3 regions of the Companilactobacillus sp. genome follow, and region 2 is predicted to be linked to each of the others. Evidence: predicted binding sites of a transcription regulator. Region 2 holds the regulator's gene; each other region holds the start of a gene.
What was found. The regulator HrcA, encoded in region 2, represses chaperone genes, less so after heat shock. The targets are predictions, from matches to a motif close to TTAGCACTCNNNNNNNNNGAGTGCTAA.
Positions count from the first base shown of each region.

Region 1: the regulator HrcA is predicted to act here: its motif matches at 5,616-5,642, upstream of LKF16_RS04945 (ATP-dependent Clp protease ATP-binding subunit).
Region 3: the regulator HrcA is predicted to act here: its motif matches at 3,417-3,443, upstream of groES (co-chaperone GroES).

Region 1 is NZ_JAKVLR010000001.1:982,628-993,858, reverse strand. It holds gene hisC (histidinol-phosphate transaminase) at 1-17, shown strand, start outside; gene LKF16_RS04955 (dihydrolipoyl dehydrogenase family protein) at 485-1,819, shown strand; gene LKF16_RS04950 (MucBP domain-containing protein) at 1,859-2,833, opposite strand; gene LKF16_RS04945 (ATP-dependent Clp protease ATP-binding subunit) at 3,347-5,569, opposite strand; gene LKF16_RS04940 (phosphocarrier protein HPr) at 5,872-6,138, shown strand; gene ptsP (phosphoenolpyruvate--protein phosphotransferase) at 6,138-7,862, shown strand; gene LKF16_RS04930 (hypothetical protein) at 7,908-8,423, opposite strand; gene nrdJ (ribonucleoside-triphosphate reductase, adenosylcobalamin-dependent) at 8,985-11,231, shown strand.
Region 2 is NZ_JAKVLR010000001.1:205,574-216,804, reverse strand. It holds gene LKF16_RS01075 (hypothetical protein) at 1-929, opposite strand, end outside; gene LKF16_RS01070 (quinone oxidoreductase family protein) at 1,333-2,292, opposite strand; gene lepA (translation elongation factor 4) at 2,379-4,223, opposite strand; gene dnaJ (molecular chaperone DnaJ) at 4,291-5,430, opposite strand; gene dnaK (molecular chaperone DnaK) at 5,540-7,411, opposite strand; gene grpE (nucleotide exchange factor GrpE) at 7,440-8,021, opposite strand; gene hrcA (heat-inducible transcriptional repressor HrcA) at 8,036-9,082, opposite strand; gene ribF (riboflavin biosynthesis protein RibF) at 9,282-10,217, opposite strand; gene truB (tRNA pseudouridine(55) synthase TruB) at 10,229-11,137, opposite strand; gene rbfA (30S ribosome-binding factor RbfA) at 11,202-11,231, opposite strand, start outside.
Region 3 is NZ_JAKVLR010000001.1:2,546,317-2,557,547, reverse strand. It holds gene LKF16_RS12275 (DUF554 domain-containing protein) at 1-392, opposite strand, end outside; gene LKF16_RS12270 (MerR family transcriptional regulator) at 449-1,267, opposite strand; gene groL (chaperonin GroEL) at 1,414-3,042, opposite strand; gene groES (co-chaperone GroES) at 3,095-3,379, opposite strand; gene LKF16_RS12255 (CPBP family intramembrane glutamic endopeptidase) at 3,512-4,138, shown strand; gene LKF16_RS12250 (hypothetical protein) at 4,160-4,462, shown strand; gene LKF16_RS12245 (DUF956 family protein) at 4,513-4,899, opposite strand; gene LKF16_RS12240 (hypothetical protein) at 4,984-5,169, opposite strand; gene LKF16_RS12235 (PTS system mannose/fructose/sorbose family transporter subunit IID) at 5,263-6,174, opposite strand; gene LKF16_RS12230 (PTS mannose/fructose/sorbose transporter subunit IIC) at 6,192-7,016, opposite strand; gene LKF16_RS12225 (PTS sugar transporter subunit IIB) at 7,116-8,099, opposite strand; gene manA (mannose-6-phosphate isomerase, class I) at 8,795-9,763, opposite strand; gene LKF16_RS12215 (redox-sensing transcriptional repressor Rex) at 9,797-10,444, opposite strand; gene LKF16_RS12210 (ABC-F family ATP-binding cassette domain-containing protein) at 10,582-11,231, shown strand, end outside.

The DNA of each region.
Region 1 (11,231 bases), 780 kb from region 2:
AAGAGTTTTCAAAATAAGTAATTGTGAAATAACTTTTTTCTACCGTTAATTAAGAGAGAACCTGATATCATTGGGTTCTTTCTTTTTTTGTTGGTGAATGATTGATTGATGGTCGCTTCTCCGATTTTTAGTGGAAACGTGAAAAAAGCACCCTGAGACAGAGCCCACTCTCCGTCTCTGCCACCCTTATGCTCCGCACTCAATACGTGTTTTTTTTTCTCTGATTTTGAAACGCGAAAAAAGAAAATGAGGCAGGACACATAAGCTCGCCAAAGACTGCGGGGCGTGACGCCATCCTATGAGCACCTTTTAGCGGTAGTCTGCGAACGATAGTGCAAGGAGAGCCCACTCCGTCTCTGTCAATCTTATGTTCTTGCCTCAGACCTTTCCTTTTTACGCTCTGTCTATTTTGAGCATATCTATTGTCATGATATTCGAATTGAATTAATTTGAATATATAAGCTTGTTTAATGGAGGGATACATATGGCTGAAAATTATGATTATGAAGTGCTTTATATTGGCGCTGGTCACGGAACTTTCGATGGGGCAGCCCCACTAGCTGCAACTGGCGTTAAGGTTGGGATCATTGAAAGTGGCTTAATTGGCGGAACTTGTCCTAATCGTGGCTGCAATGCCAAAATCAGTTTGGACGAACCAGTTAAAATGGTCCGTGAAAGAGAACGACTGGGTGACGTGTTAGATGGCGACATCTCGATGAATTGGACTCAAAATGTTGTTCACAAACAAGAGATCATCGACGTTATTCCTGCTGGATTGACCGCAAAGTTGGAGAATGCCGGTGCTACGATCATCAAGGGATATGCTAAGTTTAAAGATCAACACACGGTATTAGTGGATGATACCAAACCAGTTACCGCTGAAAAAATTGTTATTTCAACTGGACTGCGTCCACATCGTTTGGATATTCCCGGAACTGAATTAGCTCATGATAGCGAAGATTTTATGAACCTTCAGACTATGCCAAAAAATGTCACGATCATTGGTTCTGGTTATATTGGCATGGAATTTGCAACAATGGCTAATGCTGCCGGTTCAGAAGTAACTGTCATGTTGCACAGTGACAAAGTATTGCGGAAATTTTATCAACCATTCGTTCAACAAGTTGTGGATGATTTGAAAAAACGTGGTGTTAAGTTTGTGGAAAACGCCGATATTAAATCATTTTCTGAAGAAAACGGTAAATTTGACGTTACTTATCAACAAGATCAGCATTTATCCACTGATTGGATCTTAGATGCGACAGGCAGAATCCCCAATGTGGAAAACTTAGGATTAGAAAATGTCGGCGTTAAATTTGATAAAACCGGCGTGATCGTTAATGATCATCTACAAACAAACGTTGAAAATATTTATGCTTCTGGAGACGTCATTTCAAGCGACCAACCTAAGCTTACGCCAACTGCATTTTTTGAATCCCATTATTTAATGAAACTATTTGCTAGACAAACGACTGATCCAATTGATTTTCCAGTTATTCCATCAGTCGTCTTCACTTCACCAAGAATTGCTAAAGCAGGGATGTCAGTTGAAGAGGGACAAGAAAAAGGCTATACGATCACTGACAACGACTTAGCCAACTATTGGTACTATCAAATTGATAAGGAACAGATTGCTGCCAGTAAGCAGGTCCACGATACGGAGGGACATTTAGTCGGTGTGACCGAAATCAGCGACCAAGCTGAAAACACCGTTAATACATTGCTTCCAGCTATCGAATTTAAAATGAGTCGCGAACAAGTCGGTAGATTGATCGGGATTTTCCCAACCATCGGATATGCTGCTTGGCACAGAGCCTAATATGCAAATAAAAATGGAAGCCATCAGGCTTCCATTTTTTTATAGATCTAGGTATTTACTTTCAATATAATTTCCGTTGTCTAATTGTGCCCAGACGCTGTTATTGTCTAGCTGCAATAATTTTTTGACATAGACAGATTGGCCACCTTGATAGCGAGTGTTGATGATCGTGCCATAAGGAGTTTCCCAAGTCGTGATGTCTTGATTATCGTAAAAAAGAATTTTGACCGGGCGATTGATATCCATGCTGTTAATGACAGAGTATGTAAAACTGATGTTGTCGACGCTTGCACCAAGTGGATTGTCGAGCAACTTTTGTTCCTCTGAAAAATGATTGATAGTGAATGTCTTGATATCAGCTTGATCGGAGACCCAAATATCTCCACCTAAGTTGTACCAGACTACTTCGTTGTAGTTTTCTTTGACAGCTTTGAAAACTCTCCAAGTAGTGTCATATGGCAAAGGTTGGTTCAATGGAGACTGTCCAGCTGGTTGTTCGTACACAGGGACGTTGTTGTTAGTTTGAATAAATAGATTCTTAGGGATGTCGTAATCATCCATTTGCATCGTATCGTAGATGAATTCATATTCTTGGACTTTATCAGAGAAACGTCCAGTGACGTTTTTAGGATAGTCGACCAAAAAGTTGCGGGCTTCAGGCAATGGTTCAGCTTGATAGCTCTTGTTGAGGTCGCCAGTTAAATACTGTGGATCAGAGATCAACTCGCCTTGAGTATTACGGTGATAGACGATCACAGGTGCAGCCATTTGTGTAAAGTAGATCAAGTAGATGCCATCGGAATTAGGGATGAAAGTTTGTTGGAAGTTTTGAATGGACGACAAAACATACCCAGGGATAGTTTTCCAAGGCATTTTTAAATTATCCAAATAATGACCAGTCAGAGTAGTGGATTCAGCTAATTTATTCCCATTTGAATCAATATAGTGAACGTCGATCTGAATGTCATCGCGAGAAAGTTTTTTGACATTATTATTCATTAAATTGTTTTCCATAGACTTTTTCCTATTATGAGAGCTGAACAGTTTATGACTATGTTTCCCCATAATAATCCCTTCTATAGCATTAGATTATGGTCATTCTATCATATGCCAGACAAAGGCTAGAGACTTTCAAAGGTAACGTAATGAACATTAAGAAATTCTAAATAAAACCTGAAGAAAAGGTGAATAAATTAAAGGTCTGAATAAATGCTGAACTAGAAAGTGATATTGCACAAAAATTCTTACTCGAAATATATTTGAATTATTCTTTAATTTTTATAAATTGGCATTTTTAGCGTCCGCGAAAAAATGAATACAACTGCATGGAAGTTTTCGGGAACTTGAACTAAACCAGATCAGGCGGAAGAAAACATTGATAGGAGCCAACATGTCACGGACCCCAAAAATCGATATTTTCTGGAGTCGGGTCCCAACAAACCAAACAAAAAGAGCACCGACCAATGTCGATGCTCTTTTTAAAGACTAAATAATTATAAGTGTCTAAGCCTATTATTTTTAAAAAGTCTATTGTTCTTTTTTAGCGGCAGGAGCCGGAGTCGATTCCATCTTTGCGATAACGATCTCACCGTTAACTACCTTAGCTTCAAGTTTCGAAGTATGTGGGTTATTCAAGAAGTAATCAGCGACCTTATCTTCGATTTGTTCTTCAATAACTCTTCTAAGTGGACGAGCGCCCATCTTAGGATCGTAGCCAAGATCAACTAATTTCTCCTTAGCGTCCTTAGTTACATGAATTGATAATCCTTGATCAGCGATTGATGCATTTGTATCTTCAAGCATCAAATCAACGATCTTAACTAGGTTAGCCTTAGTTAATGAATTGAATTCAACGATTCCATCAAATCTGTTTAAGAACTCAGGTTTGAAGTAATCTGATAATCTATCCATAACTGAGTGCGTTTCACCAGAACTCTCAGCACCAAAACCAACATTTGCTTCAGCTTCGTTACCTTGGCCAGCATTTGAAGTCATGATGATGATTGTATCCTTGAAACTAACAGTTCTACCCTGTGAATCAGTTAAACGTCCATCGTCAAGAATCTGCAAGAACATATGCATTACATCTGGATGAGCTTTTTCAATTTCATCTAACAAGATCAAACTGTAAGGATTACGACGAACCTTTTCAGTTAACTGTCCAGCTTCTTCGTAACCTACATACCCTGGAGGCGAACCGATCAACTTAGAAACTGAGTATTTCTCCATGTACTCAGACATATCGAATCTGATCATTGAATCTTCAGTACCGAAGAGTTCCTTAGCAAGTTGTTTTGCTAATTCAGTCTTACCAACACCAGTAGGTCCTACAAATAGGAAGGAACCAATTGGACGACCTGACTTGTTGAAACCAACTCTGTTACGACGAATAGCTCTAGCAACATCGCCGACAGCTTTATCTTGTCCAATCAAGTGAGCCTTTAGATCAGGTTCAAGATTCTTCAATTGTGCTTGTTCATTAGACTTCAATTCACCAACTGGAATATTAGTTTTTTCTTCGACGATTTTTTCAATATCTTTTTCAGTTACGGTTGAGTTTGATTCAGGTTCTTTCTTAGCACTTTCCTTCATATCTTGATACTTTGTAACTTGATCACGATAAAAGGCAGCCTTTTCATAGTCTTCATTTCTTAATGCAGCTTGTTTTTGAACTTCTGCATCTGAAATCTTATTATCGATTTCTGACATATCAACGTGATTGATCTGCAAGTTCTTCTTTGAACCAGCTTCATCGATCAAGTCAATTGCTTTATCTGGTAAAAATCTATCTTGGATGTATCTTGCTGATAATTCAGCAGCACCTTTAATAGCATCTGGTGAGAATTTCACGTGATGATAATCTTCGTACTTAGGTTGCAATCCCTTGAGAATTTGAATCGTTTCATCAACTGAAGGTTCTTCAACTTGAACAGGTTGTAAACGACGTTCCAGAGCTGAGTCCTTTTCAATTGTCCGATATTCATTCAAGGTTGTAGCACCAACTAATTGAAGATCGCCACGGGCTAGGGCAGGTTTCAAAACGTTACCTGCATCCATTCCACCTTCGGCATTACCAGCACCAACAATTTCGTGAATTTCATCAATAAATAGGATAATGTCTTGGTTCTTTTGTAGTTCAGTGATCAATTGTTGCATTCTTTGTTCGAATTGACCTCTAACACCAGTTCCTTGAACCAATGAGACAACATCCAAACGAATTACACGTTTGTTTTGTAATTTTTCAGGGACATCTCCGTCGACGATCTTTTGTGCAAGACCTTCAACGACAGCTGTCTTACCAACACCAGCTTCACCAATTAGAACTGGGTTGTTCTTAGTTCTTCTATTTAATATTTCAATTACTCGGTTAATTTCTTTATCACGGCCAATAACTGGATCGATTTGACCTTTCTTTGCTTGAGCAGTCAAATCTACTCCGTATTGGTCAAGCACACCATTTCCAGGACGACGACCACGATTACCGCCACCGCCAAGACCGGCTTGCGTTTGGGGACCTTGTTGTTGCTCAAAACCATTGTTTGGCTGAGCACCGCCATTCATAGCGTTGAAGAGGTCTTCAAAACTTGAAAAACCGTATGGATTTTCTGCCATATTATTCATACCCTCGCTAGCTTGATTTCTTAGTTTCTGATAACAGTCTTGGCAGAGATTGACTTCAGTTCTCTTACCATTGACGCTTGTATATAAGTGTATTGTTGCCTGATTCTTGTGGCAATTCTGACAGAGCATTCGCACCCCACCTTTCCTTATTTCAGAATACACAGGTAGTATACAATTAGCACTCGAGGTATGCAAGTGCTAAGGCTTGGAATTCGTATTTTTTTATTTCTTCTATTATATTGTGTATAAAAATTTTTCATAATGATGATTTTCATGACAAAACCTGTAAGCGTTGTACGACCAATCATATAAGGGGATAGACACTCTTAAAATAAGAGAAAACACTTGTGAAGGCTGTTATATAATGGTAAATTAAAAGTTGAAGATTGTAGAGTATCTACAGAATTTAAGAATATGAAGAGGTATTAACTATGGAAAACAAAGACTTTCACATTATCGCAGAAACAGGTATTCATGCACGTCCAGCAACAATGTTGGTACAAACTGCAAGTAAATTCAGTTCAGATATCAACATCGAATTCAATGGTAAATCAGTAAACCTTAAGTCAATCATGGGTGTTATGTCACTTGGTGTTGGCCAAGGATCAGATGTTACAATCACAGCTGACGGTGACGACGCTGCCGACGCTATCTCAGCTATTTCAGAAACAATGACAAAGGAAGGACTTGCTGAATAATGGTTCAAACTATCAAGGGAATCGCAGCCAGTGATGGAATTGCCACTGCGGAAGCTTACCTTTTAGTTCAACCAGATCTATCTTTTGACAAGAAGAGCATTACAGACGCTGATGCCGAGATCAAGCGTTTGCAAGATGCCATTGCTAAATCAGATGCAGAACTTACGAAGATCAGAGATATTGCCAAAGTATCTTTAGGTGATGAAGAAGCTCAAGTATTTGATGCTCACAAGATGATTCTGGCTGATCCAGAGTTCACAGGTGCTATTGAACAACAAGTTAAAGATCAAAAGGTTAATGCTGAACAAGCATTAAGCGATGTATCAAATAACTTCATTCAAATTTTTGAAGGTATGACTGATAATGCCTACATGCAAGAAAGAGCTGCCGATGTGCGCGATGTTACAAAGCGTGTTATGGCACACTTACTTGGTGTAGAATTACCAAATCCTTCATTGATCGATCACGAAGTTATCATCGTTGCTCATGATTTAACTCCTAGTGATACAGCTCAACTTAACAAGAAATATGTTAAGGGATTTGTAACTGATATCGGTGGACGTACAGCTCACTCAGCCATCATGGCTCGTTCGCTTGAGTTGCCTGCCGTTGTTGGTACAGACACAATTACTAAAGATGCTAAAGACGGTGACAAGATCATCGTTGATGGCTTGAATGGTGCTGCCATACTAAAACCTTCAGACGAAGATGTAAAGCATTATGCAAAACTAGCTTCAGACTTTGCTGCTGAAAAAGCAGAATGGGAAAAACTCAAGGGTGAAGCAACAGTTACAGCTGATGGTAAACATTTCGATGTTGCCGCAAATATCGGTACACCTGACGATTTAAAGGGTGTTATTGATAACGGTGCTGAAGGTATTGGACTTTACCGTACAGAATTCTTGTACATGGCCTCAGATGAACTTCCAACTGAAGATGATCAATTTGAAGCTTACAAGACAGTTCTCGAAGGTATGAAAGGCAAGCCAGTTGTTGTCCGTACAATGGACATCGGTGGTGATAAGCATTTGCCATACTTACCACTTCCTGATGAAATGAACCCATTCTTAGGATATCGTGCTATTAGAATTTCTCTTGATAGACAAGATATCTTTAGAACTCAATTACGTGCCTTACTACGTGCTTCTGCATTTGGTAACTTACGTATCATGTTCCCTATGATTGGTACTCTTAACGAATTCCGTGATGCTAAGAAGGTATTCGAAGAAGAAAAGGCTAAATTAGTTGCTGACAACGTCAAAGTATCTGATGATATCCAACTAGGTATGATGATGGAAGTTCCAGCTGCTGCTGTATTAGCTGACCAATTCGCTAAAGAAGTTGACTTCTTTAGTATTGGAACAAACGACTTGATTCAATATACAATGGCTGCTGATAGAGGTAATGATCGAGTATCATACTTGTATCAACCATATAACCCATCTATTCTTAGATTGGTTAAACATGTTATTGATTCAGCACACAAAGAGGGTAAATGGGCCGGTATGTGTGGAGAAGCTGCTGGAGACAATATTATGGTTCCACTACTTCTTGGCATGGGTCTAGATGAATACTCAATGAGTGCTACTTCAGTTCTTCGTGTTAGAAGTTTAATGAAGAAGTTAAGCACAGCTGATTTGAAAGAATTAGCAGAACGTGCTGTAACTGAATCCATTACAAACGAAGATAACAAGAAGTTAGTTGAAGAATACTTAGAAAAATAATTAAACAATAAAAGCCAAACGAGAATTTCTCGCTTGGCTTTTTTTCTAGCTTATTTTCATGGAGTATTTGGTAATGTTTTTATTGCCAGGGATCATAAATGAAAATTCCGGTACCTGATTGCGTTGTTCATAAGTACCTCGATCAGCATAAAAATGGACGATGACATCTAAATTTTTCTTCTGAATATCCTTAAATTTAAGATGTTTTCCATTGACGTCGGTGATAGTTTCCGCAGTTTTACTTTGTCCGTAAGGGATATTTAAAAACATATTGTTGCCGAGCTTGTAATTCTGGTCCTGTATTCCCAAGAAACTGTGATGGGAACGATTGATGTGCATCAATACGTTAGTTGCAACAGTGGTTGCAGTTTTGTCAGTTTGAATATCCTTGACGGTAAAATCGATTCCATTTGCCTGGACCTCTTGGCCTTTTTGAATTTGGATCTCGTTGATCTTTGGATAGCCACCTGACCGTGATCGAATGTATAAAGAACCAAAACAAACGAAAAATACTACTAGTGACCAAACGGTGGTAAATAATAATGGATGATGGTGTCTCATAAAAAGCTCCCAACTGTTACAAAATTTTGGATAGTGACGTCAAATTTGGCCGATTTAAGCGCATCTAACGTCAGGTTAATATAGATTTAAACGATATTAGACTCAAACTCTCAGAGCTTGTCAGAGCGATTTTGAAAAATATGGTTATTTACGTAAATAAATAATCGTTTTACAAATAACTTTCAACAGAATAAATGATAACACGATATATGTTATGGTAGATATTCGCTTTTTTCTTATTTTTTATAATATTATTTATCCAAAAATTAGTTTTGCTTAAAACCTAGTTTGAATGTTTACCCAAATTTGTATTAATTTTTCAGGCATTAAATACAACAATATGCAAGACAAAATAATGACAATTTCATTTTATTGTCATTATTTTGCTTGTGAAAAAATTGCTCCTTGACACTGTCACACATAGACGGCAGGCGGACGGAAGCTCGTGATAAAAATTTGTTTCACATCATTTCAAAAAAATATTTTTAACACTATATGTTGTTAACCAGAAATAAAAGAGCTACTATATGTAGTGTTATAAATATTTCTGAGGTGAGCTTAATGGACATTATCAAAACAAAAATTGAACTTAGTCAAGAGTTTATTGACCAAGTCAAAGAAGAAATTAAACCACACTGGGGTGAACTCGGTTGGGTCACATATAAAAGAACATATGCACGTTGGATTCCTGAATTAGGACGTACAGAAAACTGGGACGAAACAGTTAAACGTGTAATCGAAGGAAACATTAATCTCGACCCTAGATTGCAAGCTAAGACAATCAGTACACAAGATTACAACGAATTAGTTGATGAGGCTAAGAACCTCTTCAAATTAGTTTACGGATTGTCAGCAACACCATCTGGTAGAAACCTCTGGATCTCTGGTACACCTTACCAAGACAGAAATGGCGATGCTTTAAATAATTGTTGGTTTATCGCTGTTAGACCACAAAAGTATGGTGACAGTCGCATCGTGCCTGAATATTTGGATAAAGACACAAAGGCTGTTTCAATGCCATATTCATTCATGTTTGACCAATTGATGAAAGGTGGCGGCGTTGGTTTTTCAGTCGTTCCTTCAAACATCGAACAGATTCCAGCAGTAGATGTTAAAACAGATCTGACAATTTTGATTGGCAAGGACAGTGCATCTTATGACGAATCAATTAAAGCTGGTGCTGTTGACCGTGACGAATGGTTAGCTAACAATGATGTTGACGCTGGACGTTTCTATAAAATGCCAGATTCACGTGAAGGCTGGGTCGTAGGTAACGCTACTATGATCGATAACCACTTTAGTGAAACAAATCCTGAAAACACAGCTCAAGTCGTGCTTGATATAACTGACATTCGTGCCAAGGGTGAAAAGATCAAGGGCTTTGGCGGTACTGCTTCAGGTCCTGTTCCATTGATTGAAATGCTCCAAGATATCAACGAATTGTTGAACGACAACTTTGGCAAAAAGTTATCATCAGTTGACGCTACTGATATCGGCAACATGATTGGTAAGACGGTTGTTGCAGGTAACGTTCGTCGTTCAGCTGAATTAGCACTTGGCGGTGCTGAAGACCAAGACTTCATCACTATGAAACAAGATAAAGATAAACTTTATCATCATCGTTGGGCTTCCAACAACTCAGTTGCTGTTGATTCAATGTTTAACGACTATCAACCAATTGCTGATTCAATCCAACACAATGGGGAACCCGGAATCGTTAACCTGGACTTGTCGCAACACTATGGTCGTATCATTGATGGTTACAACGAAGACGCAGATCCAGAAGTTGAAGGAACAAACCCTTGTGGCGAAATTTCTCTAAGTAACGGCGAACCTTGCAACTTATTTGAGATCTTCCCACAAGTTGCTAGCGAACAAGGCTGGAACTTGGAAGAAGCTTTTGCTTTAGCAGCTAGATATACAAAACGTGTAACATTCAGCACTTATGACTGGGAAGTTTCACGTAATGCGATTGCTAAGAACAGAAGAATTGGTGTTTCAATGTCTGGTATCCAAGACTGGATCTTAACTAACTTTGGCCACCGTGTCGTAACTGACTTTGAAGATGCAGTAGACTCTGAAACAGGCGAAACATACAAGAAACCTATTTACGATCCAGAAATTGTCAAAGAAGTTGAAGACATGTATCAATCAGTTGTTGATGCTGATAAAGAATACTCAGATACATTGCACTGCAATACTTCAGTTAAGCACACAACTGTTAAACCATCTGGTACTGTTGCTAAATTAGCAGGTGTTTCAGAAGGTATGCACTTCCACTATTCAAACTACTTGATCCAAAGAATCAGATTCCAAGATACTGATCCATTGCTTCCAGCATTGAAGGCATGTGGTTATAAGATCGAACCTGATGTTTATACCAAGAATACAATGTGCGTTGAGTTCCCAGTTAAGGCAGAAAACGCTGATTCAGATAACTTTGCATCAGCTGGTAATGTCTCAATTGCTGAACAATTTGCCACACAAGCATTCTTGCAAACTTATTGGTCAGATAATGCTGTCAGCTGTACAGTTACTTTCCAACCTGAAGAAGGTAAGGAAATTGCACCTTTGATGCGTCAATATCGTCATATCACCAAGTCAACATCATTGTTGCCATACAGTGGAGACGCCTTTGAACAAGCACCAAAGGAACCAATCAGCAAGGCTAAATATCTTGAAAAATTAAGCGAGATCCATGGCGACGTAGCAACAGAATTTGCCAAGGAAAACGACAATCATGATAAGAAAGACTTAGATTTAGTTGATCAATCAGACTGTGCCAGTGGAGCATGTCCTATTAGATAA
Region 2 (11,231 bases):
TCGTTGATTGGATTTTCAACTAATTTCTTAACTGAATCATGAGTGTCACTTAAACTACTGTTAACTTTGTTAAGGTTGTCAAGACCATTCGTAACTGCATTTGTGAGAACGTTACCAGGTTCTTGAAGTAATTTTTGACCATTGTCCACGGCAGTTGTGACTGCGGCAGTTGTATCACCAATCTTAGTAGCAGCATCTTTGATTGTATCTAAAAGATCCTTCTTTGGTGTGGCTGCTTCATCGTCTTTCTTTGTTGTATCAGTTGATGTGTCAGCTGGAGCTGCAGGTTTTGCAGGAGTTGGTTCATTTTCTGTCAATGCTGGAAGATAAATCCAACCTGTAACATTATCATTGTTAGTAATGTTTTCGTAAAGGTTACCTTGAGCGTTTGCAACTTGGTTCAAACCTTTGAAAGTAGTGTGTGTGTAATCTGCAGCCTTTGCGACTACTTTTGATGATGAGCTGTAAGGAGTGTCCCAGATGTAGTAATCCGGGTTTGCAATCCAATATGCACGTCCTTCTGTGTAGTTACCAGGATTTGATACTGTTGGTTCTGTGTTAAGTGGTTCTGAAGTGTTTGTATCAGTTGCAGCGGCTGTTGTTGCTTGTGTGTTTTGTGTTGTTGCTGCTGAATCTGTATAAACAATTGGATCTGCAGTTGGTGCACTTGTTGCAGCAGCCTGTGTATTGGCTGTTGGGTCGTTAGCAACTACAAGTGGTGAATTTTGTGATTGTGTTGTTGCTACGACGTCTGATGATTCTTCAGTTGTGGTAGATTGTGTCAATGCCTGGCTGGCTGCTTGAACATTTTCAACTGTCGTTTGATCAGTTGTTGTTGTGTCAGCGGCTTGAACATTACCATTGCCTGCCATAAGTAGTGTGAATGGAACTGCCAAAACTGAGGCATATAGTAAGTTGTATTTCTTCATATTGCATTCCCCCAAGAAAATATTCATTCATTAATCATTTTCTGAATAAATATATTATAAACCCATGCACCAGGAATGTAAACGCTTTTATATAAATATAATCATTAAATATAGTATTTTTTTAGTCATGAACAAACCAAATAATTTTATTTATCAATAATATTAGCTGAATCTATCATGAAATCGCTCACATTTTAATAAAACGGTTTCATTTTTTAATAAAAAATAACTGAATTCTTTCGCATAACAATAGGCTTAATTAAATTTGTTACTTAGCTAACCATTAAAATAATTTTTTAATTTTCAAATTACATAAAACCATTTAATAAATTTTAGTGATTATTTAGTAATGTTAACTAAATTGTCATTATCAATAATGTTTTTCTTTAATAATACGCTTACATTATATTTTTAGTATTAGCTTTTTAGTGTGTTTTTCATTATTTTCAAGCATATTTTGCCCCTCTTGAGCATCCGTTAGTGAAAGCTCTAGAAGATCATCGTTTAGTAGCTTTCCTTCCGAGAAATAATGATTTAAAAATTCCGCAGCTTTACTTAATTGTCCTAGAGTGGCATGACTGATAACGAATCCCTTGATCTGTTTAAGATTCATATAGAAATCTCTCACATCAAAATTAAACTGATTGTTTGCAGGAGCAGTTATCAATGCAACCATGCCAGAAAGATTTAATTTGCATAAATTATCAGATAAGTCTACCTTCCCCGATGTATCAACGATGTAATCATAGGTCCCAGCAATTTTATCAAGCCCCTGATGATAATCTAAGACATTGCTAGCGCCAATTTTTTTCAAAAAAGTAAAATCCTTGGGGTTGCTGGTTGTAGATACTTGCAATCCTAATGATTTGCCGATTTCAACTAATTTACTGCCAACATGACCGGCAGCTCCTTCAACCAAAATCTTGTTTCCTGACTTTATCCGCAAAACGTTTGTTAATAAAATAAATGCAGTCGCCGATGAATGTACCGAAGCAACCAATTGTTTTGGATCGACATTTTCGGGAACAGAATAAGTTCTATCAGCTGGAATGGCTGCAAATTCACTAGTGACGCCATTTCGTCCATCATAGCCCATACTGTTAGTCCAGACTCGTTGACCAATTGAAAAAGTTTTGATATTTGCACCACATTTTTCAATTACTCCAACAGCATCTCTACCAATGACAAATGGAAAATCCATTTTCGTCTTAAACGCACCAGAACGTACAAATGTATCAACATGGTTGATCGACACGTACTCAACCTTAATTAAGACGTCATTGTCACCTATTTCTGGTACCGGTAAATCACCAATATTTATCTCGTCCACAGATCCAGTTTTATTAATGAAAGCAGCTTTCATATTTTCACCCCATTTTCCTACTCACTTACATCATACTAGTCCAACAAAAAAACGTTATTGATTTTAACTTCAATAACGTTCTTTAATTATTTATTTTCTGATGATTCTTTGCCGCGGTTCAAGTTCAAGACAGACATAAAGGCTTCTTGAGGAATTGAAACTTTCCCCACTTCCTTCATACGCTTCTTACCCGCCTTCTGCTTGTTCAACAGCTTATCACGTCTAGTTCTATCACCACCATATAATTTGGCGGTAACATCCTTACGATAAGCTTTAACAGTAGCTCTGGCGACAATCTTGTTCCCAATAGCTGCTTGAATCGGAATTTCAAACATTTGTCGTGGAATAACTTCCTTTAGCTTAGAAACAATATCACGACCACGTTGGAAGGCAAAATCACGATGGACAACAAAACTCAAAGCATCAACTGGTTCACCGTTGAGCAAAATATCCATTTTGACTAGATCACTAGGTTTGTAATCTTCCACATCGTAATCTAGGGAAGCATAACCCTTGGTGTTTGATTTTAAGTCATCGAAGAAATCAAAAATGATTTCTAGCAACGGCAATTTGTAAATTACATTAACTCGATATTTATCCAGATAATCCATTGTGACAAATTCGCCACGTTTTCTCTGACACAATTCCATGACTGGACCAACATAATCCTCAGGAACCATTATCTCAGCACGAACGTATGGTTCTCGTATTTCTTTGATCTCGGATACTTCAGGAAGTTCAGCAGGATTATCAACAACGATCTCTTCACCATCAGTTTTAGTGACATGATAATCAACAGATGGTGATGTGATGATCAATTCTAGATTGAATTCTCGTTCCAATCTTTCTTGAATAACATCCATGTGCAACAAACCTAAAAATCCACAACGGAAACCAAATCCCAAGGCTTGAGAAGTTTCAGGTTCAAATTCCAGTGCAGCATCGTTTAGTTGTAATTTTTCCAAAGCTTCACGAAGATCTTCGTACTTTGCATTATCAACTGGATACATACCAGCGTATACCATTGGCGTACTTGGACGATAACCTGTTAATGGTTCATCTGTAGGATTATCAGCTAATGTGACAGTATCACCAACTTGAGTATCTTTAACAGTTTTAATTGCAGCAGTTATATAGCCAACATCACCTGCCATTAAGTAATCTCTCGTCACAGCCTTTGGTGACATCACACCTACTTCAGTAACTTCAAACTTCTTGTGGTTATTCATGATCTCAATGGTATCGCCAGGTTTAACTGTACCTTCAAACAAGCGAACGTTTAAAACGACACCACGATAACTATCGTAATTAGAATCAAAGATCAATGCCTTCAACGGAGCTGTGATATCACCTTCAGGTGCCGGGATATCAGTTACGATCCGTTCGATCAATTCATCAATTCCAACACCAGTTTTAGCACTAGTTAAAACAGCATCTTCAGCATCGATACCAATCATTTCTTCGATCTCATTTTTGACCTTTTCAGGTTCAGCGGATGGTAAATCAATTTTATTGATAACTGGAACAATTTCCAAGTCGTTATCGATAGCTAAATAAGTATTAGCCAATGTTTGAGCTTCAACACCCTGTGCAGCATCAACAATCAATAAAGCACCCTCGCAGGCAGCAAGCGAACGAGACACCTCGTATGAAAAATCGACGTGTCCTGGTGTATCGATTAGATGAAAGATATAAGTTTCTCCATCCTTGGCTTTGTATTCAAGTTCAACAGCATTCAATTTAATGGTAATTCCACGTTCACGTTCCAATGGCATATCATCAAGGATTTGAGCTTTCATATCACGTTTTGCAATAGAATGAGTCTTCTCCAAGATCTGATCGGCAATTGTAGACTTCCCATGATCAATGTGCGCAACGATTGAAAAGTTACGGATATGCTTTTGACGTTCTTTTAATTTATCTAAGTCCATTTATGAATCTCCTTTAACCAGACTATTATACCAAAAAAAGGTTGAGGTTTCGCCCTCAACCTTTTGATTAATCGCCATTAAAGGCATCTCTGATCTTATTGAAAAAGTTGCTATCTTTTTCGCGGATTTTATTTCCACCCGCTTCAGAGAATTGTTTCAAAGCTTCTTTTTGTGCGCCAGAAAGTTTTCTTGGCGTAACAATGTTTACAGTGACTTTTTCGTCACCGACGTTCTTACTATTCAATACAGGTGCACCCTTACCCTTCAAACGGAAAGATGTACCTGTCTGTGTACCACTAGGTACAGTCAATTTAACGGGACCATGAACTGTGTTAACGTCAATTTCATCCCCAAGTGCAGCTTGAGGGAAACTGATATTTACAGAAGTGTAAATAGTTGAACCATTACGCTTGAACTCTTTACTTGGTGCAACTCTAAATACAATGTAAAGATCACCGTAAGGTCCGCCATTTTCACCGGCCTCGCCTTGTTGATCAAGACGCATTTGTTGTCCATCTTCAACACCAGCAGGAACTGTTACTTCAAGAGAATGCTTTTCATTAACCTTACCTTTACCATGGCAAGTTTCACATTTTTCTTTAATTTCCTTACCAGTACCGCCACAAACATCACATACTACACGTGTACGCATACGACCGAGTGGGGTTTGACGATCAACTTCCATATAACCTGATCCATGACACTTACTACATGTAATCGGTTCGGTACCTGGCTTAGCACCATTTCCGCCACAGGTAGCACATTTTTCTTCACGGTTGTATGAAATAGTTGTCTTCTTACCAAAGACACCTTCTTCAAAAGTCAGATCCATTCTGTATTGAAGATCTGAACCTTGTCGTGGTGAATTAGGATTTTGTTGACGGGCTGTACCGCCGCCAAAGAATTGGCTGAAAATATCTTCAAAGCCACCAAATCCTTGGTCTCCGCCACCGCCGAAACCGCCAAATCCTTGACCAGCTCCACCATTCATACCGGCAGAACCATATTGATCATATTGGGCACGTTTTTGTGGGTCTTTAAGAGTTTCATATGCATCGTTGATCTGTTTAAACTTTTCTTCAGCATCGGGAGCTTTGTTAATATCTGGATGATATTTCTTTGAAAGTCTCCGGAATGCATGTTTTATGTCATCTTGTGAAGCGTCTTTATCAACGCCTAGCACGTCATATGGATCTCTGTCAGCCATTAAAAATCACCTTTATATGAAAGTTGGGACAAATTACTTTGTCCCAACAGTCTAATTTATTGCAACAACAAGATTATACCAGTTTAGCTAGTCATTATCTTTAGTTGTATTATTTTTTATCTTTGTCTGGGTCGACTTCTTTGAAGTCACCATCAACAGTCTTGCCGTCATCTGATTTACCATCAGAACTGTCAGAACCAGTTGCTCCAGCTGCACCTTGTGCACCATCAGCGCCACCTTGTGCTTGTTGAGCTTGTTGATATAGTTTAACTGACAAGTCTTGGATGATCTTATTCAAATCATCACGTTTTGACTTCATTTCTTCAATATCGCCAGAGTCTTGAGCTTTCTTCAATGCATCGCGAGCATCTTCAGCTTTCTTGATCTCATCGTCAGATACTTTACCCTTAACGTCTTTTAGAGTCTTATCTGTTTGGAACAATGCTTGTTCTACATCATTCTTAACATCGACTTCTTCCTTACGTTTATTATCTTCAGATTCGTGTTCCTTAGCTTCTTTCATCATTTGATCGATTTCTTCATCGCTCAAACCAGATGAACTCTTGATAGTGATCTTTTGTTCCTTATTTGTTCCCATATCCTTAGCAGATACGTTAACAATACCGTTTTTATCAATATCAAATGTAACTTGAATTTGAGGTACGCCACGAGGAGCTGCAGGAATGTCTGTAAGTTGGAAACGACCTAGGGTCTTGTTGTCGGCAGCCATTGGACGTTCACCTTGTAGTACGTGAATATCAACAGCACTTTGGTTATCTGCAGCAGTTGAGAATACTTGTGATTTACTTGTTGGGATAGTTGTATTTCTATCGATCAACTTAGTAAATACGCCACCCATTGTTTCAATACCTAATGATAGAGGTGTAACGTCAAGTAGTACAACGTCTTTAACATCACCAGAGATAACACCACCTTGAATAGCAGCACCAAGGGCAACAGCTTCATCAGGGTTGATTGAGTGATCAGGTGTCTTGCCTGTCCATTTTTCAACAGCTTCTTGAACGGCAGGAATACGTGTTGAACCACCGTTTAAGATAACCTTGTCGATGTCGCTGTTTGAAAGACCGGCATCTTTAAGTGCGTTGTCAACAGGAGTCTTAGTTCTTTCAACCAAGTCAGCTGTCAATTCGTCAAATTTAGCACGTGTCAATGTTTCTTCCAAGTGAAGTGGACCATTAGCACCTGATGAAATAAATGGCAAGCTGATTGTTGTTTGGCTTACACCAGACAAGTCTTTCTTAGCTTTTTCAGCAGCATCCTTCAAACGTTGAACAGCCATCTTGTCTTGTGACAAATCTACGCCGTTCTTAGCTTTGAATTGTTCTACTAACCAATCCATGATGTGTTGATCAAAGTCATCACCACCAAGTTTTGTATCACCGTTTGTTGAAAGTACTTCGAAAACTCCGTCTCCTAATTCAAGGATAGAAACATCAAATGTACCACCACCAAGGTCATAAACAAGGATCTTTTCGTCACCTTTGTCATTGTCAAGACCATAAGCTAATGCAGAAGCTGTTGGTTCGTTAACGATACGTTTAACGTTTAATCCGGCAATCTTACCAGCATCCTTAGTAGCTTGTCTTTGTGAATCATTGAAGTATGCAGGTACAGTAACAACTGCGTCTGTAACTTCTTCACCTAAGTAGTCTTCAGAGAATTTCTTAATGTATTGTAGGATCATTGCAGAAATTTCTTGTGGAGTATATGATTTGCCGGCTACTGTAACTTTGTATCCAGCTTCACCCATATGTCTCTTAATAGAAGAAACTGTATCAGGATTTGTGATAGCTTGTCTTTTGGCAACTTCACCAACTTGAATTTCACCATCTTTAAATGCAACAACAGAAGGAGTAGTTCTAGCACCTTCTGGGTTAGCGATAATCTTTGGAGAACCACCTTCAAGAACAGCAACAGCTGAGTTTGTAGTACCCAAATCAATACCGATTACTTTAGACATATACAAATACCTCTTTTTTTATAATTAATTATTGTGCAACTATTACCATTGCTGGGCGTAAAACTCGATCATTGAGTTTGTAACCCTTTTGAAGAACTTGAACGACTGTATCAGCTGGATGATCATCATCTGCTGGAACAGTTTGAACAGCTTGAGAATCATTTGGATCGAACTTTTCACCAACATTATCGATCACTGTAACGTTATTATCATCAAATGCCTTGATCATATGTTGTTGAACCATCTCGACACCTTTTTTCAACTGTTTGCCAGTTTCATCAGTTGCCTCGACGGAAAGAGCACGTTCCAAATTATCTAATACTGGAAGAATTTCCTTAGCAAGCTTTTGTCCATCATATTTAATAATGCCGGCAACTTCTTTCTTTTGTCGTGCAGCCATATTTTGGATTTCAGCTTGTGAACGGATGTATTTATCTTCCAATTCATCGTTCTTTTTTTGTAAGTCTGCAATTTGTTTTTCCAAATCAGCAGTCTTATTAGTTTCAGTCTTTGAAGTTTCCTTCTTAGTTGAATCCTTTGCCTCTTTAGTTGCGGCATTAGTTTCGTCTTCAGAAACCTCAGTTTTCTTTTCCTTCTCTTTATCTGACATTACAGCCTCCCATTTCATGAATCATCATACCTTGAGTAATAATCTATCAAGCGTTTTGCTAATTCGGTTCTAAACTCGCCGAGCAGTCCTATCAATTGCGAATAATGCATTGTCGTTGGACCTAACAGAGCGATGATACCCTTACCATGATGACCGACGTCATAATTTGCTGTGATGATACTGTAATTCTTCAACGCATCTGAACCAAGTTCACTACCTAGACGAACACGGATTCCATCGTTTGAAGAATTAGGATCAAGTAATTTTTTCAAATCATTACTTTGGTTAATGATTGAAAAAAGCGATTGTACTTCTTCCATATCGTTTCCATCAGCGTAATTTAATAAGTTCAATTGACCGTCAACGAAATACTTATCTGAATCTGCTTTCTTGAAAAGTTCATCGACCATGTCGACTAATCCATTAGCTGAATGCATGTAATTAGATAAGATCATTGGTACATCGTCATGTAACATTTGAATTACTTTTGGTAAAGGTTGACCGACTAATTTATCGTTGACAATTTTGACGAATTTCTCGATCAATGAACTATCAATTTCGTCGTCAACTGTGTAAATGTTACTCTCAACATTATTGTCGCTAGTAACTATGATTGCCATGATCTGGTGCGAATTTAATGGAACGATTCTAAAACCAGTTAAAAGCGTACGATTGCTTTCTGGACCTAACGTAATTGCAGTGTAACTAGTTAGATGAGAAAGAATCTGAGCAGATCTTTCGATGATGTCATCGAGTTGATGATACGTTTGGCCAAAATCCTCATCAATCTTTTTGGCAATATCTTGTGGCACAATACTAGGTTGAACCAAATAATCTAAATAATAACGATAGCCGTTAATTGAAGGGACACGTCCGGAGGATAAATGAGTCTTCTCGAGATAGCCTATTTCCTCTAGAGTAGCCATTTCATTTCTGATCGTTGCCGAACTAACATGAAACGGCAATGCGTTCATTAACGTTTTGGATCCAACCGGCTGGCCGGTATCTGTAAAAATGCGCACGACTTCTCTCAAGATTGCATCTTGACGTTCCGATAACATTATACCGTCCTCCTTTTAGCACTAAACATATTGGAGTGCTAACAATGTAAAATATAACAATGTAGCCCTTATGTGTCAAGTAATGACTTTCAAATAATTCATTTTTTTCAGAAAGAATTCATTGCTATTAAAAATCAATATTTTTATGAATCAATTCACAAAAAAACTGAGAATCGCATCACTACGACTCTCAGTTTACTTATTTATCATAAAGAAATGACTTTGAATTTTCACGGTCAAGTTTCAACTGATCGACCAATCCCTGGGCTCCGTCAAATTTAACTTCGCCACGTAAATAATGCAGCCACTCAATCTTGACGTCTTGTCCATAAATATCTTGGTCAAAATCAAATATATTGCATTCTACGGTAACACCAGTATTTTCTGAAAAAGTTACGTTATAACCAACTGAAGTCATTGAATCGTACCACTTGTCACCTACTAAGATTTTAGTGACATAGACTCCGATAGATGGAATCAGTTCACCTTTTCCGACAGCTAGATTTGCTGTTGGAAATCCCAGTGTCCGACCACGTTGGAGTCCATGAATAACGATTCCAGAATTTTGATAAGTATATCCCAGTAACTCATTAGCTTCGTCAATTTGATTATTTTCAATCAATTCTTTGATCGAAGTTGAACCAATTTTTTCTTGATCAAATGTCTGTTTGGGAACTGTGATTATTTTGAATTCATCATGCGAATAGTTAGGCAAAGTTTCCATATTAGCAATGTCTCGCTTGCCATAAGTATAATCAAACCCAGCGACCACATATTTAGCGTGCAATCCGATCATGTAGTCATCGACAAACTCTTGTGGAGACAACTTAGAAAATTCTTCGGTAAATTCAATGAAGTACAAATAATCAACACCCAATTGTGCAATGAGTTCTTGTTTTCTATTTTCAGAAGAAAGATATTTAAAATTTTGTTCTTTTTGATAGACCACACGAGGTGACCGATCAAATGTAAAGAGAACCGATTTTAAATTATGCTCATGTGCCAGATCAACACCTGTTTTGATGACTTTTTGGTGTCCCAAATGGACGCCATCAAAAAATCCCATAATCAAAACGGTATTTTCGGTAGGTATTTCGTAATCTTTAAGTGGGTGTGTTACGTGCAGTGTCTTCATATCCATCTCTTCTATTCATTCTTTAATAACATAATATCTGGAACCCAAGTCTTACGTTGCGTATCCCATTGATAAATTGCCTTAGTGACACCATCTTTAGTCACACGTAAGTCTTGTTTGATATCTGCATCTGGAAGATCCAAAAATCCACCATGCGATACTTTGATATCCCATTCTTCGTTTGAGAGTTGATGTGCCGGAATATAGTCCAATACATCATCAATGCTTTTTATAAAATCCGTACTACCTGATTCTACCATTGATTCAATATCTGACAATTTGAATGTGTCGTCCAAAGTATATCCCGCGCTTTTAGTCCTCGTCAATTGCGACATGAAAGCTGGTAAATTCAATCGCTCGCCAAATTCGACAGCCAAAGTTCTAACATAAGTCCCCTTTGAACAACGGACGTGAAATCTTAGTGTTTGTAATCCAGTCGTTTGATCAAATTTAGGATCTCCCAAAATATGAAAGTCATAAATCATAATATCTCTCACTGGTCGCTCAACCGTTTCTCCAGCACGAGCATATTCATACAATTTTCGACCGTTAACTTTTACAGCTGAAAACATTGGTGGAATCTGTTTTAATTCTCCGGTCATGCTTTGAAAAGTTTCGTTTAGACGATCCAATTCAATTGGATGTTCAAGCTTAGTCTGCTCAACGGTATCTCCTTCACGATCTTCTGTCGTCGTAGACCGACCAAGTGTTATTTCTCCCTCATATTCCTTAGGTGAATTGGTGAGAAGATTAACTAATTTAGTAGCCTGACCGACGCAAATAGGCAAAACGCCATTAACTAACGGATCTAATGTACCTGTGTGACCAATTTTTTTAGTTTTGAGAACTTTTCTCAACACATATACATAATCGGAACTAGTTTTTCCTATTTCTTTATTTAAAGGAACGACACCATTCATAATTTATCTCCACATACAAAAATTACACCTAATCAGCTATGCAATTAGATGTAATTTAAATTATTTAACGATTTTGTTCATCTTGATGAAGCTT
Region 3 (11,231 bases), 2.3 Mb from region 2:
CCATTGGTGAACAAGAAGGTATAGTCGTGATTCAATGCTGCTTGAATTGGTCCCAGGATCGACAATGAACCAATACAGTACAACAGGATTGCTGTAGCTAGACCTTCTGCCAAATTTCCACCAGAGAATCGACCGACTAAATTATCGAAGTGCTTTTGAATGTTTAATATTTGTCCAATAACACCACCTATTGCGAGACTGACGATGAACAAGACTGGATAGTGGCTCTTTGGCATATTTTGAACCACAGCGTTGATTCCCACGACCATTGCCACTAGTCCTAATGCCTGAGTCAAAATAGTCTGGTACTCCTGTTTTAAACCTTTATGTAAAAATTTGCCGATCAAGCTTCCCACGATGATCATGCAAACATTATAAATTGTCCCTATCATAACTGATCCCCTTATCGTTCATTAGAAATATTATAAACTCTCAAGTGACTAGAGGGTCAATTGTTTTTTATAACCGGAACGCGAATTTCAGTCACGTATTTCTCGTAATCATCGGTGATACCATAGTCGATCAACGAGGTCTCAATCGCATCCCCGACAATCTCCAGACTATTCTTTTGGCAATAATCAACTAATTGTGAATATGACTTACTAGCGTTCTCATGCGTGCCGTGAAATCTGACTCGCAAATACTGGCCTGCTGATAAAGTGGCAGTCGCATCTTCAGTATCGCCAGGCTCCAAAATCAACAACAGACCACTGTATTGACCAAATTGGCCTTTCAATAAATTAGTCCGACTGAGTCTCAAAGCAATTTTTCCTAAAAAAATATTCTTATCGAGACCGTATTTTTTACGTAGTGTCGTGATAGGAAACTCAATGTCTTGCGTTGGTTGATAATTTTCATCTAACGAAATGATGGACACTTCTGGTAGCTCGATCAATTCCAATTTATCCAGAGTGCTGTTTTGCGCATCCCGAACTTGATCAAGTCTCGCATCGATCCGACGATTAACATTTTCCAGCGCCAGAATTTGTTGTTGAACTTGCTGCTTCTGTTCACCCAACATTTCCTGCAGACGTGAAATATCACGGGCCTCAAAAAAATCTTTGATCGCATCGATGGACAAATTCAATGCTCGCAAATAAGTGATGACATTCAATCGTTCAAACTGCTCAGTCGAGTAATAGCGATAATGCGATGTATCGTCAACTTTAGCTGGCTTCAATAAGCCCACCTCATCGTAATATCTCAAAGTCGGGATCTTGATGTTAAAAAGTTTTGATAGTTGGCCAATCGAAAATAGTTCGTCCATATTGTTTACCTCAACACAATCATAACAAAAAGAAGGAACCGCAAAACAATGCGATTCCTTCTTAACGGTATTTATTTCTAATGTTTCTCAAGTGTATTCGTACCTAACTCACCATGTCGGTTTGTTGGGGTTTTGATGGGGAATGATTACATCATTCCGCCCATGCCTGCAGCTGGGTTAGCAGCTGGAGCAGCAGGTGCGTTTGGATCATCCTTGTCAGCAACAACAGCTTCTGTTGTTAATAACAATGCGGCAACTGATGCAGCATTTTGCAATGCTGAACGTGTAACCTTAGTAGGGTCAATGATTCCGGCATCGATCATATTCTCCCACTTGTCAGTAGCAGCGTTGTAGCCGACTTCTTTCTTTTCACCCTTCAAGTGTTCAACGATAACTGAACCTTCAAGACCAGCATTTTCAGCAATTTGACGAACTGGTTCTTCAAGGGCACGTGTAACGATGTTGATACCTGTTTGAACATCGCCTTCACCCTTAACTGCCTTAACAGCGTCAAGAATGTCAACTAATGCTGTACCACCACCAGCAACGTAGCCTTCTTCAACAGCGGCACGTGTAGCGTTCAATGCATCTTCGATTCTGTATTTACGTTCTTTAAGTTCTGTTTCTGTAGCAGCACCAACTTTAACAACAGCGACACCACCAGCTAATTTAGCTAGACGTTCTTGAAGCTTTTCCTTGTCAAAGTCTGAAGTTGTTTCAGCGATTTGTTTCTTGATTGTTTCAACACGTTCTGCGATGGCGTCTTTATCTCCGGCACCTTCAACAATAGTTGTGTTGTCTTTTGTAACAGTTACCTTACCAGCAGTACCTAATTGGTCCATTGTTGTATCTTTAAGTTCAAGACCAAGGTCTGAAGTAATAACTTGAGCACCTGTTAATGTAGCGATATCTTCAAGTTGAGCCTTACGACGGTCACCAAAACCAGGAGCCTTAACAGCAACAACGTTGAATGTTCCACGGATCTTGTTCAAAACAAGTGTTGGCAATGCTTCACCATCAATATCGTCAGCAATGATCAACAATGCTTTACCTTGTTGAACGATTTGTTGTAGCAATGGCAAGATGTCTTGGATGTTTGAAATCTTCTTGTCTGTGATCAAGATGTAAGGATTGTCGAGATCTGCTTCCATCTTGTCGTTATCTGTAACCATGTATTGTGAAATGTATCCACGATCAAATTGCATACCTTCAACAACATCAAGTGTTGTATCAATACCCTTTGATTCCTCAATTGTGATAACACCATCGTTACCAACTTTTTCCATGGCATCAGCGATAAGTCCACCAACTTCTTCATTAGCTGAAGAAACTGAAGCTACTTGAGCAATATCCTTTTTACCTGAAACCTTGTGTGAGATCTTGTGTAATTCATCAACTGCAGCCTTTGTTGCCTTTTCGATACCAGTTCTGATACCAACAGGGTTAGCACCGGCTGTAACGTTTTTCATACCTTCTGAAATGATTGATTGTGCTAATACTGTAGCAGTAGTAGTACCATCACCAGCGATATCGTTAGTCTTTGAAGCAACTTCAGAAACAAGCTTTGCACCCATGTTTTCAAAGTGGTCTTCAAGTTCGATACTCTTTGCAATTGTTACACCATCATTTGTGATCTCTGGTGAGCCATAGCTCTTTTCAAGAACAACGTTACGACCCTTAGGTCCGATAGTTGTCTTAACTGTGTTAGCAAGTTTGTTAACACCATCTAACATTTTAGAACGTGCATCTTCTGAAAATTTAATTTCTTTAGCCATTTAAATTCCACACTCCATAATTTAATAAGTTGTTTTATATATGCCTGATTAATTATTCAACGATTGCCATGATATCTTTTTCGTGAAGGATTAGGTAATCTTTATCGTCATACTTAACTTCTGAGCCAGCATACTTATCAAAAAGAATCTTGTCTCCGGTCTTAACTGTCATAGGTAATACTTTACCCTCTGGTGTTGTTGAACCAGCACCGACAGCAACTACCTCAGCTGTTTGTGGCTTTTCTTTGGCGTTGTTAGCAAGAACAATGCCACCAACTGTCTTCTCTTCTTCTTTATCGACTGTTACAATAATTCTGTCTCCAAGTGGTTTTAACAATTTATATCCCTCCGATGAATTTTTAATTAATATTAATTTAGCACTCGAACATCTCTTGTGCTAATCACAACTTTTATATTAACATTTTATTTAGAACATGCAAGTATTTACATCACAAAAAAGGGAGTTTACATGAAAAATTCTACTAACCAACTTATTACTATCTTAATGTATCTAGCTTTGATCCTGCTCGGGACTGGATTATCAATGGCCTCAGTTACTGGGCATATCTACTTTGCTATCGAAACTATTGCTGCCGTATTAGCAACTGGGATCATGATCTATTTGGTTCATGAAAATGGTGCAAATGACGTTGAGTCTGAAAAATTCGATTATCGTAAAGCTATCACTTGGACTTTAATCGGAGCCATCGGTGCCATTGTCATCCAATACGGACTCGGAGCTATCGAAGGATTGCTGCACGTTCAAACTTCTTCTCAAAACACTTTGACCTTACTGACCTCAGTTAAAGGGTATCCATACTATCTTGTGTACGTATTAATATGTGCGCCAATTATGGAAGAAATTATTTTTAGACGAGTCTTCTTTGCAAGCTTGATCAAACCAACTAATATTTATTGGGCAGCAATCATTTCATCCCTACTGTTTGCCTTCATGCATCAAGATACGCGATTTATTATTTATGCCATCATGGGAGCTTGGTTCTGCTTTGTTTACTATCGTTCAAAAAATATCTATGTCAGTGCAGCAAGTCATATTATAATGAACGGAGTAGTTCTAGCACTCGCCTTCGCCTAAAAAATTAGTTTGGAGTCTATCATGAAATATTCGCCAGAAAATGTTAAAAAGATTTCCGAGTTGGTCGACCAATGTCTCAGTGATCCAGAGATTGCTGACGACAAATATCTAGTCGACATTCTTGGAGAGATTAATCAAAAAGTAAAATATCAAAAACGATTTAGAAATATGCTCAACCTCAGAAAAGAAGCTGGCGTATTCTCCCGCAAGCATGGTTTTAAAATGCCTGAATACCTCAATGAACTGATCAACGTTTTAAACGACGTTTTGATCAATAAGGGGTCAAAAAACGGCTGGTTATCAGCCTTTCATAATTTGGATTAAAAAAGTGCCTCTCAATTTTATAAATTGGGAGGCACTTTTAAATTACGCGATTATTTATTTTTCTTACGTCGATTAAATGGACGCGTGATTCCTCGTTTGAGGACTTGGAAGAATGTCAACGACTTAACTATCCGGTCAGCATCGATATGCTCTCTGATAGCACGTAAGACCTTCTTGGGGTCTTTGGATGAGAAACTGAACATGCCGTTCTTCTTTGTCTTTAAGGCAAAGCGTGGAATCCACTTTCCACCAAACATAACTGAGACGACTACATAGTCAACTTCAGTCCAAGGAATTTGAATGTAGTTCTTCTTGTCACGGTCATCGTAAAACTCAAATGCTTTATCGCCGACCATTATTTTGCCATAATCAGTCAACCCTAGATGCGAGGTCGCATCCATGACTAACTCGGATTTTTTATTTAAAGATTCAACCATTTAAAAGCTCCGTTCCAAAACTAGATAACTATATTATAACCAATCATCAATCAACACAAAATGGTTGGCTGTTCGTAACGCTGATCACTGCTCATTATCTCTGAATGTCAGTGCCCGAATCAAATCAAACAATCCGACCAAGAATACAACTAAATCGATCCACCAGGACTTGGTGAACGGCTGCTCTCTGACCAGCCAGAAAATGATCAACATGAAAAATAGTCCAAAGTAAAAATCTGCTTTTTTATAAAACTTCGTATTGAATTTCATGTTCTTAACATATCACACTTCTAGTCGTTTCAAGACCTATAGTATAAAAAAAGATGAACTCAAGCGAGTCCATCAGTTTTTGTCGAATAATTATTACATCAATCCGATTACGTGGAATACAACACCAACTACGAATAATCCAAGGATCAAGATAATTGGTGATACTTTCTTCTTCAGAAGCCACATACATAAGAATGTTAGTAATAGAGCTGCAAGTCCTGGAATCAATAGATCCAAGTTATCTTGCAAAGTAGTAACTTTAGTTGCTGTAAGAGATAGTCCAGCATGTTGTTGGATCAAAGCTTCCTTAATTCCTTGTGCACCGGATGGAAGATGGTTCCAATCGATATAAGCACCCTTTGAAAGCTTATTTGTAGCAACAACCGGTGTGAATTTAACAACAACCCAACGGTTGATCAATGCCCCTAAGATAAACATACCTAGAATAGAAGCACCTTTTGTAACATCTTGTAGCAAACCACCTGACATATCTTCGGTGATCTTTGAACCGGCTTTGTAGCCAAGTTCTTGTGAGTACCACATGAAGGCCATACGAATAGCATTCCATGCAATGAAGTAAAGGATTGGTCCCATGATATTACCAGTCATAGCAAGTGAAGCTGCAATAGCACCAATAATAGGCTTAATTGTGAACCAGAACACAGGATCACCAATACCAGCCAATGGACCCATCATACCAACTTTAACACCTTGGATGGCAACGTCATCAACGGGAGCACCGTTAGCACGTTCCTCTTCCAAAGCCATAGTAACACCTAAAATAGGTGAAGCTAAGTATGGGTGACAATTGAAGAATTCCAAGTGACGCTTCAATGCGGCAGCACGATCTTCTTTTGTCTTATATAATTTTTTCAAAACTGGGATCAATGAGTAAGCCCAGCCACCATTTTGCATACGTTCGTAATTCCATGAACCTTGAAGGAAAGTTGAACGCCACCAAACGGCTATACGATCTCTTCTAGAAATTTTAACTTGATCTGCCATTTTAATCTTCCTCCATTTTAGTAATTATCTATGATGTCACCGACCGGATCTCCCGTGTTGGAATCTCCTGCACCACTGCCACCATTACTTGAACCTGAACCACCAGATTTAGATAGTGTTAAGTAAATAAGAGCAAGTGATAGACCAATAGCACCAAGACCGATAAGTGTTAATTTTTCGATAGTAGCTAAAACGAATCCGATTGCAAAGAATGGCCAAACTTCACGTGAAGCCATCATGTTGATAACCATTGCATAACCAACGGCAACAACCATACCACCACCTAGAGCTAAACCATCTGTTAACCATTTAGGCATAGCAGTTAGCATGGTTCTAACAGGACCAGCACCGATTGCAAGAATCATAGCTGCTGGGATAGCAATACGTAAACCTTGAAGTGCGATAGCAATATATTGCCATATTTCAATTTTTCTAAAACTACCTTCTTCGGCAGCTCTATCCATAATATGAACAATACCAGTACTAATAGTACGAACTAAGATAGTAAGTAATAGTCCGGCAACAGCCAAAGGAACGGCGATAGCAATAGCTGAACCGACACCCTTTTGACCTTGGCCACCTAAGACCAAGATAATAGCTGAAGCAACAGCAGCAAGAGCTGCATCAGGAGCAACAGCGGCACCAATGTTTGCCCAACCTAGAGCAATCATTTGTAAAGTACCACCTAAGATCAAACATGGAACTAGTTGACCTGTAACTAAGCCGATCAATGTACAAGCGATAACTGGTTGATGGAAGTGGAACATATCCAAGATACCTTCCATACCAGCTAGGAATGACACAAGAACGACTAATATCATTTGAATTGCATTTAATTGCATTAGTATTAATCCTCCATTTTTCAAAAAATACAAATACCCACAACTGTTTGTTTCACCCTATGAAACAAACTTCTGAGAACTTCTGACGAAGTCCCCTAACTATTTCTTCTTGTTGAGCTCAGCTTGAGCCTTATCAAGAATTGCTTGCATGTTGTCTCGATTATCCGTTGGCACTTTACGAACGTCGAATTCAACGCCGTCGTCTTTCAATTTCTTGAATGTGTCAATGTCTTTTTGATCAAATGCCAACACTTTATTTGGTTGAACTTTACCTTCTGAATGGGCCATTGAACCAACATTAAGTTCTTTCAATGGAACGCCACCTTCGATGGCACGCAAGGCATCTTCTGGGTTTTCAAAAAGCAAGAGTGCTCTTTGACCACCGAAATGCTTGTCGTCTTTTGCCAACTTGATCATTTGGTCAATTGGAACAACGTGAGCATGAACACCAACTGGTGCAGCTTGTTGAATCAATTGCTTACGAAGATCATCTTTGGCAACGGCATCAGATACAACAATGATACGTGTTGGGTTTGTTGTCTTTGTCCAAGCTGTAGCAACTTGACCGTGAAGTAAACGTGAATCGATTCGAGCTAATACGTAGTCGAAAGATCCAGGTTGACCACCGGCTGGAGCAGCAGGAGCAGCCTCTTTTGGAGCATCTGCCTTATCTTCCTCCGGTTGTAACTCTTCAGGACGAACCTTAACCCCGTCCTTAGCAGTTTCAATGATATGTGCAGCAATTTCGTGTGCACTATCCATTGATAATCTAGAAGCATAAGCTTCAATGAGCATTGGCAAGTTCAAACCTGCAACAATGGCCCATTTGTCCTTGTGTGCTTCAAACAACCCGTTAACTTGGTTGAATGGAGTTCCACCCCAAAGGTCGACAAGGAACAATACTTCGTCTTGATTTGAAAAAGTTGCGATTGCGTCTTGCAATTTCTTCTTCAAGTCATCTGGACCCATGTCTGGCATCAATGTGACTGATTGAACGTCTTCTTGTTCACCAAAGATCATTGATCCAGATTGCTTAATACCGTCAGCGAATTTACCGTGACTAGCAATGACAATACTTACCATTCTTTTACCTCCTATTTGTTTTGCTATAGCCGGAAAAACCAACTGTAACTGAAAATACCACACCAATCAGTGATAACTTTTTCACATTTTCATATGATTTATCTCATGGTTTGAAACGTATAAAGAAAATGTTTAAAACGCTACCACTAAAAAAAACGGTAATCCCACATATTTGCCTTCCCCCTATGTTCGTCTACAAAAATAACTGTTGACGACCATTAAAATCACAATACTGCGACATATTGATCTTTATTTGAAAAAGACTGATACGCTAAAATGACAAGTCGATTGAACAACATCAATTGAAATTAATGAAAATACTCAGTTAACACAGCACTTAACGAAGATATTTTCAAGATACATTTTTCAATTAAAGCGTTTTCTTTAATATTAAAAAAATATATCCGCTGATTAAATCACAATCAACATTGATCAATTTTCCTATCCCAGCTCACCCTTCTTGTGAACCTTTTCATAATATCATTTTTTGAGAGAAATGACAGCACTTTATTCGTCATTTAAAATCATTTTTAACAATTTTGAAACATTTTTGTAAAAAATAAATTGAATAAATAAGTCGTTATTTCTGTCGTTATAAAATGAAAATTATGTATTTTTATTCTGAAAACAAAAATTGGTATAGACAGGATAAGCCATAAAAAAAGGAGTTAAGATTTAGTCTTAACTCCTATAGTTTATTCCTCGCCTGATTCAGACGCAATAATATCAAGTTGACCATCAATCGTCCACTTACTTACTGTGGCTGGAATGATCAAATGTTGACCCTTGGCTAACTTATAATCGTTGCCATCAACAGTCAATAAACCGTTGCCGTCGATCACTGAAATCAAGGTATATTTACCGATCTCGTGATTGAATACAGCTGGTTCTTGAATTTGCCAGCGATAGACTGCAAAGTAAGGTGACATTGGAGGTTGAACGTAAGTTGTAAATTGGTTCTTACCTTCATCGCGCTTAATAATATTTAATTCAGGATCCTTATGAGGAACCATGATCGTATCTTCAGATTGTTTAATATGTAGCTCACGTTTCTTACCAGTACTTGCTTGAATACGGTCATAGTCATACAAACGATAAGTCGTATCGCTACTTTGTTGCGTTTCAAGCGCCATGATACCTTTGTTCAACGCATGAACAGTACCACTTGGGACGTAGAAGAAATCGCCAGTCTTCACTGGGACCTTGCGTAACAAATCATCCCAATCGCCTGATTCGATCATCTTGTCCAATTCAGCTTTAGTCTTTGCGTTGTGGCCATAAATCAAATATGATCCTGGTTCGGCATCAATAATGTACCAGCATTCTGTCTTACCTAATTCGTGCTCATGCTTTTCCGCATATTCGTTATCAGGATGCACTTGAACTGACAAACTAGCTTCAGCATCTAAGATCTTAGTTAACAATGGGAACACTTTACCCTTGGGATCACCGAATAATTCCTTGTGATCATTCCAGAGGTCATCTAAGTATTGACCCGCAAATTCTCCATTTTCAACTTGAGAACGTCCATGTGGATGTCCAGAAATTGCCCAACATTCGCCAATATCACCATCAGGAATATCATAGCCAAAAGCTGTTTGGAGTTTACGGCCTCCCCAGATTTTCTCATGAAATACAGGTTTTAAAAATAATGGTTCACTCATTATATATAATCCCTCACTATTCAAAAAATAGAACTATTCTGCTTCTTTAGCGTCACGATCGCGATCCAAGAAGAAGATCAATGTTTGCAATTCGTTAGCCAAGTCAACGTAATGTACACGGATTGAGCTAGGTACATTAATAATGACCGGTGTAAAGTTCAAGATACCTCTAACGCCTGCTTTAGCTAATTCGTCTGCAGTAGTTTGTGCTGCATTAGATGAAACTGTTAAAATAACTACATCGATCTGTTGAAGACTCAATTGTTCTTTGATCTCACTAATGTCATATACTGGAACGCCACTCTTAACTGTACCGACGATTGACTTGTCGATATCAAAAGCAGCTGCGATACGAACGTTATTAGTTCTTGAGAAGTTATAATTTAACAAAGCATTACCCAAGTTACCAACACCGACTAGCGCTACGTTAGTACGCTTGTCTTGGTTAAGTAACTTCTTGAAAAATGCGACTAATTCATTAACGTCATATCCATAACCACGCTTACCTAAAGCGCCGAGATATGAGAAGTCACGACGAATCGTTGCACTATCAATTTTGATACCATCTGACAATTCGCCAGAAGAAATCTTTTGAGTACCTTCATCTTTTAAGAATTGAAAATATCTATAATATATTGGCAACCTTTTGATTGTTGCGTTTGGAACTGTTGTTTTTGTCATAATCCACCACCATGTGCGTGTTTTCACTATTTAAAATAATATACAAAACTTGTGAAAAAAACAATACTTTCGCTCAAAAAGCCATGAAAATAACAAAATTCATAGTATAATTTGTGAATATGCAAAGGAGTTTTATATTGATATTATTACAAGCTCAAAATATTACAAAAAATTTTGGAACAAAAAAACTTTTTTCCAATGTCAGTTTTGAAGTCCAAGACAATAGTCGAATTGGTCTAGTTGGAAGAAACGGCGTTGGTAAATCAACTTTACTTAAAATTATCTCTGATCAAGAGAGTTACAATTCTGGAAATATTGCTTTAAAAAAAGACACAAATATTGGCTATTTAGCCCAGGATTCAGGATTAAATACCGAAAATGAAATTTTTTCCGAGATGGAGGCCGTTTTTAACTACCTCAAAAAGGACGAAAAGCAGATGCATTCGCTCGAAGAAAAATTAGCCGACCCATCCGTTGACGATTACGACCAAATTTTAAAGCAGTACGATCAGCTACAAAATAAGTTCCGTCAGGAAAACGGCTACGGCTATCAATCAGAAATTCGGAGTGTCCTAGCTGGATTTGGCTTTGATGAGTCTGTATGGCACGATAAAGTCTCAACATTATCAGGTGGCGAGCGTTCACGTCTGGCAATGGCCAAAATGCTTTTGGAACATCACGAGATTCTTCTACTTGATGAGCCAACGAACCATTTGGACATCGAAACTGTCGAGTGGCTAGAAGGATATCTCAAGAATTATCGTGGCGCACTCGTGATCGTATCCCA